DNA from 2 places in the Arthrobacter sp. PM3 genome. Region 2 is predicted to be linked to the other one. Evidence: riboswitches for the same ligand, from Rfam matches in the RefSeq annotation. Region 2 holds a riboswitch; the other holds the start of a gene.
What was found. Region 2 has a riboswitch for glycine ahead of gcvP (aminomethyl-transferring glycine dehydrogenase). Riboswitches for the same ligand answer to the same signal wherever they lie in the genome.
Positions count from the first base shown of each region.

Region 1: linked by a shared signal. The riboswitch ahead of gcvP (aminomethyl-transferring glycine dehydrogenase) and the one ahead of gcvP (aminomethyl-transferring glycine dehydrogenase) in region 2 are both predicted to bind glycine.

Region 1 is NZ_CP022314.1:1,115,461-1,118,872, forward strand. It holds gene cycA (D-serine/D-alanine/glycine transporter) at 1-693, opposite strand, end outside; glycine riboswitch at 858-955, opposite strand; glycine riboswitch at 1,238-1,338, shown strand; gene gcvP (aminomethyl-transferring glycine dehydrogenase) at 1,481-3,412, shown strand, end outside.
Region 2 is NZ_CP022314.1:2,316,061-2,319,472, forward strand. It holds gene CFN17_RS10685 (MFS transporter) at 1-437, opposite strand, end outside; gene CFN17_RS10690 (TetR/AcrR family transcriptional regulator) at 528-1,067, shown strand; glycine riboswitch at 1,197-1,295, shown strand; gene gcvP (aminomethyl-transferring glycine dehydrogenase) at 1,442-3,412, shown strand, end outside.

The DNA of each region.
Region 1 (3,412 bases), 1.2 Mb from region 2:
CGCCGTGGTGCCCACCAGCTCAATGCCGACGAATGCGAACACGGCAATCTGGAAGCCGGCCACGAAGCCCATAAACTCGTTCGGGAAGAAGCCCCCGTGGCTCCACAGGTTGCTGAAGGAGGCCGGTCCGGCCGCAGAGCTGAACCCGCTGAAGATCATGAACAGACCCACCACGATCAGTGCCACGATCGCGACGATCTTGATGAGTGCGAACCAGAACTCGGTTTCGCCGAAAGCCTTGACTGTGGTGAGGTTCAGCAGCAGGAGGATGGCGATGGTGACCAGGCCCGGGATCCACAGGGGCAGGCCGGGCCACAGTTCCTGGGAATACCCGGCGATGGCAATGACATCCGCGATTCCGGTGATCACCCAACAGAACCAATACGTCCAGCCCGTGAAGAATCCCGCCCACGGACCGAGCAGATCCGCGGCGAAGTCACTGAAGGATTTGTAGTGCAGGTTGGACAGGAGCAGCTCGCCCATGGCCCGCATGACGAAGAACAACATGAAGCCGATGATCATGTAGACAAAAATGACCGAGGGTCCGGCTGCCGAGATAGTCTTACCCGAGCCCATGAACAGGCCCGTTCCAATGGCGCCGCCGATCGCGATCAGCTGGATGTGCCGGTTGCTGAGCTGCCGCTCAAGGTGGGGAGCTTCAACCTCAGAAGAAGGTGGTCGCTGAATCGTCATGAGGAACTCCATCGTTCAAGTGGCATTTCAGCCACGATGATTCGGGTTCCTCCCCGCTCTGTCTTGGACCTGAGAGTTTCCGCGCCTCCTGCTCCTGCAGGAGACGCTTGCACCGTCGGTGAGCAGTGCGCCTTGATGACGTACCTGCTGCTTTCCAGAGTTGCCTCGCCGCGGCGGTACGGGGGCCTGAGAGATTCCTGGGGAGGATTTGCTCCTACGGCGCCTGCTGCATGTACCGGCAGGACTCTCCCGCCGCAGATCGTTGGCATGTTCATTTTTGAGGCTTGCGGAAATCGCCGCCGTGCGGACAACAGGTCCGCGCAACACTACGTTTTCCGCGGCTCCTGCGCCCGAATGCCGGGACCGCAGGGGCCGCGGCCGGCGCCCGCTGCCACAGCATCGGCCGGCCGATTCAGTGTGGGCTGGCTCACGCCGGAAAGTCAAGCCCCCAAAATTGTTTCGCGGCGCCGCGTCCCAAATTTTGCGCGGCACGGGAATTGTGTGTACCGTGTGATCCGAATCACCAACATTTGAATATGCCTTTCGAACCGTGGCGGGAGAGTCCTCCCCGACATCATCCGGGCAGGCGCCGTAGGAGCAAATCCTCCCCAGGAATCTCTCAGGCCCATGTACCGCCGCGGCTAGGCAACTCTGGAAAGCAGCCAGCGCGTTATGTGGCGCCTGGCTCACCGACGGTGCAAGCGGACGAGCGTCTGCGGAATCTCTCAGGTCCAATACAGAGCGGGGAGGAACCCGGTCCCCTCCGGCGCAATGCGTCGGCCATACCTTGGAGTTCCTCTTGACGATTCATTCTCTTACATCCAATTTTGCCGACCGGCACATCGGCGCCCGCCGCCAGTCCGACGTCGACACCATGCTCAAAGCCGTCGGCTACGACACCGTCGACGCGCTGGTGGACACCGCCGTCCCGAAGGACATCCGCCAGGACTCCGACCTCGCGCTCGCCGCGGCCCTCAGTGAGGTTGAGGTCCTCGCCGAGCTGCGCAAGCTGGCGGCGAAGAACAAGACGGCCGTGCAGATGATCGGGCAGGGCTATTACGACACCGTGACCCCGGCGGTGATCCGCCGCAACATCCTCGAGGCCCCGGCCTGGTACACCGCCTACACCCCCTACCAGCCGGAGATTTCCCAGGGACGGCTCGAGGCGCTGCTGAACTTCCAGACCATGGTCCAGGACCTCACCGCGCTCCCGGTCGCCAATGCCTCCCTCCTTGACGAGGCCACCGCCGTGGCCGAGGCCGTGCTGATGATGCGCCGCGCGAACAAGGACAAGACGGCCCATGACGGCAAGACCGTCCTGGACGCCGACTGCCTGCCGCAGACCATCGCGATCGTCAAGGGCCGCGCCGAGGCGCTGGGCTTCGAGGTCGAGGTCGCGGATCTTTCCAAGGGCCTGCCCGAGGGCGTCATCAACGGCATCGTGCTGCAGCAGCCCGGCGTCTCCGGCCGGGTGTGGGACCAGTCCGCGGTGATCGCCGAGGCGAAGGAACGCGGCGCCCTCGTCACCGTCGCCGCCGACCTCCTGGCTCTCACGCTCATCACCCCTCCGGGTGAGCAGGGCGCGGACATCGCCGTCGGCTCCACGCAGCGCTTCGGCGTGCCGCTGTTCTTCGGCGGCCCGCACGCCGCGTACATGGCGGTGCGCGAGGGCATGGAACGCACCCTCCCCGGCCGCATTGTCGGCGTCTCCAAGGACAACGCCGGCGTCCCGGCCTACCGCCTGGCGCTGCAGACCCGCGAGCAGCACATCCGCCGCGAGAAGGCCACGTCCAACATCTGCACCGCGCAGGCCCTGCTGGCAATCGTGTCCTCGTTCTACGCCGTCTACCACGGCCCCGACGGGCTGAAGGCGATCGCCGAGACCGTCCACAACAATGCCCGCGCCCTCGCCGCCACGCTGAAGATCGTCGGCCGCGAACTGGTGAGCGACTCCTTCTTCGACACCCTCACGGTCCGCGTGCCGGGCAAGGCCGCCAAGGTCATCGCCGCCGCCGACGCCCGCGGCATCAACCTGCGGCTCATCGACGCGGACACAGTCGGCGTGTCAGTCGATGAAACCACGACGCCGGAGGTCCTCTCCGCGGTGGTCGTCGCCTTTGGAGCCGGTCCGGTCGTGGAAGCCAAGGGCTTCGAGCTGCCCGGGACGGTGCTGCGCACGTCCGACTACCTGCAGCACCCGGTGTTCAACACGCACCGCTCCGAGACGCAGCTGCTGCGCTACATCCGCCGCCTCTCGGACCGTGACCTGGCCCTGGACCGGACCATGATCCCGCTGGGCTCGTGCACGATGAAGCTGAACGCCACGGCCGAGATGGAAGCCATTTCCTGGCCGGAGTTCGCCTCCATCCACCCGTTCGCCCCGGACTCGCAGACGGCGGGCTGGCGGGAACTGATCAGCGGCCTGGAAGCTGACCTCGCCGAAATCACGGGCTATGACCAGGTCTCCATCCAGCCCAACGCCGGCTCCCAGGGTGAACTCGCCGGCCTGCTGGCCATCCGCGGCTACCACCTCTCCCGCGGCGACGCGCAGCGCAACGTCTGCCTGATCCCGGCCTCGGCGCACGGCACCAACGCCGCCTCGGCCGTGCTGGCCGGCATGAAGGTCGTGGTCGTGGCCACCGCCTCGGACGGCACGATCGACCACGCGGACCTGACCGCGAAGATCGAAGCCAACAAGGACGTCCTGTCGGCAATCATG
Region 2 (3,412 bases):
GGCTGCGGAAAGATGTTCCGGATCAGGGAGAGGGTGGATGGCATGAGCATGGCGCCGAAGAAGCCCAGGCCGGCACGGCCGGCGATCAGCCATTCGGCACTCGGTGCAAACGCCGTGGCGGCCGACACCGCGGCGAAGCCCGCCCCGCCGACGAACAGGAGCCGGCGCCGTCCGATCCTGTCGCCGAGGCTGCCCATCGCCACCAGCAGTCCGGCCAGGACCAGCGGATAGGCGTCAACAATCCACAGCAGTTCCACGCCGGAGGCATCCAGGCTGCGCGCGATGGCCGGCAGCGCGAACGTCAGGGCGGTGTTGTCCACCGCCACAAGCAGGACGGGGAACATCAGCAGGGCCAACGCCACCCAGTCGCGCCAGGGCGCGCGGGGGCCGATGGCTGCCGGGTTGCCGGCGGATGCGGTGATCGATGCAGTGCTCATGAAATATAACTGTACCGTCTGGACGGTACAGTTACGAAATGGCGGTGATGAAATCGGAAAATGCCCGCCACGGCAGGCATGATGGGAACCATGCCCAGGAAACCCGTGGCCCGCGAGGCCGTCCTCGACGCCTTTGAATCCCTGCTGATCGAGGTGGGGGAGCGCGCTGCCACCCTCGATGCGGTCGCGCGGCGGGCCGGCGTCTCCAAGGGTGGCCTGCTCTACCATTTCCCGACCAAAGAGGCGATGATCACGGTCCTGCTGGAGCGGCTGGACCGGCACCTGGCGGCGGACGTCGCGGCCATGGCCGCCGCGCCGGAGGGGGCGGCGGCGTACTTCATCAAGTCCTCGGTGTGGGCGGACACGCCCATGGACCGGGTCTTCGTGGCGGCCACCCGGCTCGCGGAGGTGGCGCACGAGGAAACCCAGCGCCGCTTCGCCGCGGGCCAGGCCAGTTGGCTGGAACTGCTGGCGGCCGACGTCGGACCGGCCATGGCGAAAGCCGTCCTCTATATGGGGGACGGGCTGTACTTCAACGCCATGCTGGGCCGGGGGCCCGGCGGCCCGCCCGGTGCGATTGAGGCGGAGGTTGAGAGTCTCCTGGCCGCCGTCGAACGGCTGCGCGACTGAGGCCGCCGGCACACCGCAGGTAACCCCGGAGCGGCGACGGCCGGGAGTTTGCGGACGCGCGTCCGGCATAGGACAATGGAGGCTGTGACAGCTGTCACCCCCGAATTAAATTCAAATTGAATACGCCTTTGATCTGCGGCGGGAGAGTCCTGCAAGTAGGTACAAGCAGGCGCCGTAGGAGCAAATCCTCCCCAGGAATCTCTCAGGCCCATGTACCGCCGCGGCAAGGCATCTCTGGAAAGTAGCAGGCTGTCTTTCGGACATGCTGTGCTCACCGACGGTGCAAGCGGATAAGCGTCCGCGGAAACTCTCAGGTCCAATACAGAGTGGGGAGGAACCCGAATCACTGTGGCGTACCCTGCGCCGCCTGAGTTATGGAGTTCCTTGTGACTGTTACCCCAGCGTCCACGTCCTTCGTCGACCGGCACATCGGCGCCCGCCGCCAGTCCGACGTCGACACCATGCTGAAGGCTGTCGGCCACGACACCGTCGACGCGCTGGTGGACACCGCCGTCCCGAAGGACATCCGCCAGGACTCCGACCTCGCGCTCGCCGCGGCCCTCAGTGAGGTTGAGGTCCTCGCCGAGCTGCGCAAGCTGGCGGCGAAGAACAAGACGGCCGTGCAGATGATCGGGCAGGGCTATTACGACACCGTGACCCCGGCGGTGATCCGCCGCAACATCCTCGAGGCCCCGGCCTGGTACACCGCCTACACGCCGTACCAGCCGGAAATCTCCCAGGGCCGGCTCGAGGCGCTGCTGAACTTCCAGACCATGGTCCAGGACCTCGTCGGCCTGCCGATCGCCAACGCCTCGCTGCTGGATGAAGCCACCGCCGTGGCCGAGGCCGTGCTGATGATGCGCCGCGCGAACAAGGACAAGACGGCCCATGACGGCAAGACCGTCCTGGACGCCGACTGCCTGCCGCAGACCATCGCGATCGTCAAGGGCCGCGCCGAGGCGCTGGGCTTCGAAGTCGAGGTCGCGGATCTTTCCAAGGGCCTGCCCGAGGGCGTCATCAACGGCATCGTGCTGCAGCAGCCCGGCGTCTCCGGCCGGGTGTGGGACCAGTCCGCTGTGATCGCCGAGGCCAAGGAACGCGGCGCCCTCGTCACCGTCGCCGCCGACCTCCTGGCTCTCACGCTCATCACCCCTCCGGGTGAGCAGGGCGCGGACATCGCGGTCGGCTCCGCGCAGCGTTTCGGCGTGCCGCTGTTCTTCGGCGGCCCGCACGCGGCGTACATGGCCGTCCAGAAGGGCCTTGAGCGTTCCATGCCCGGCCGCCTCGTGGGCGTCTCCAAGGACAACGCCGGCGTCCCGGCCTACCGGCTGGCGCTGCAGACCCGCGAGCAGCACATCCGCCGTGAGAAGGCCACGTCCAACATCTGCACCGCGCAGGCCCTGCTGGCAATCGTGTCCTCGTTCTACGCCGTCTACCACGGCCCCGACGGGCTGAAGGCCATCGCCCAATCAGTCCACGTCCACGCCAGGACCATCGCCGCCTCGCTGAAGGCCGCCGGCCTGGACGTGCTGCACACCTCCTTCTTCGACACCATCACCGTCTCCGTGCCGGGCCGGGCAGCAGAGATCATCGCCGCCGCCGAGGCCAAGGGCGTCAACCTGCGGGCCATCGACGCCGACACCGTCGGAATCTCCGCCGACGAGGCCACGACTGTGCACATCGTTGCTGACGTCATCGCCGCGTTCGGCGCGTCTGTCACCGACACTTCTGAAGGGTTCGGCCTGGACCCCGCCGTCGAGCGCACGTCCGACTACCTGCAGCACCCGGTGTTCAACACGCACCGCTCCGAGACGCAGCTGCTGCGCTACATCCGCCGCCTCTCGGACCGTGACCTGGCCCTGGACCGGACCATGATCCCGCTGGGTTCGTGCACCATGAAGCTGAACGCCACGGCCGAGATGGAAGCCATTTCCTGGCCGGAGTTCGCCTCCATCCACCCGTTCGCCCCGGACTCGCAGACCGAGGGCTGGCGGGAACTCATCGCGGACCTTGAGGCCCAGCTGACCGAGATCACCGGGTACGACCAGGTCTCCATCCAGCCCAACGCCGGCTCCCAGGGCGAACTCGCCGGCCTGCTGGCCATCCGCGGCTACCACCTCTCCCGCGGCGACGCGCAGCGCAATATCTGCCTGATCCCGGCCTCGGCGCACGGCACCAACGCCGCCTCGGCCGTGCTGGCCGGCATGAAGGTCGTCGTCGTGGCCACCGCCTCCGACGGCACGATCGACCACGCGGACCTGACCGCGAAGATCGAGGCCAACAAGGACGCCCTGTCGGCAATCATGATCACCTACCCGTCCACCCACGGGGTATACGACGCCGAC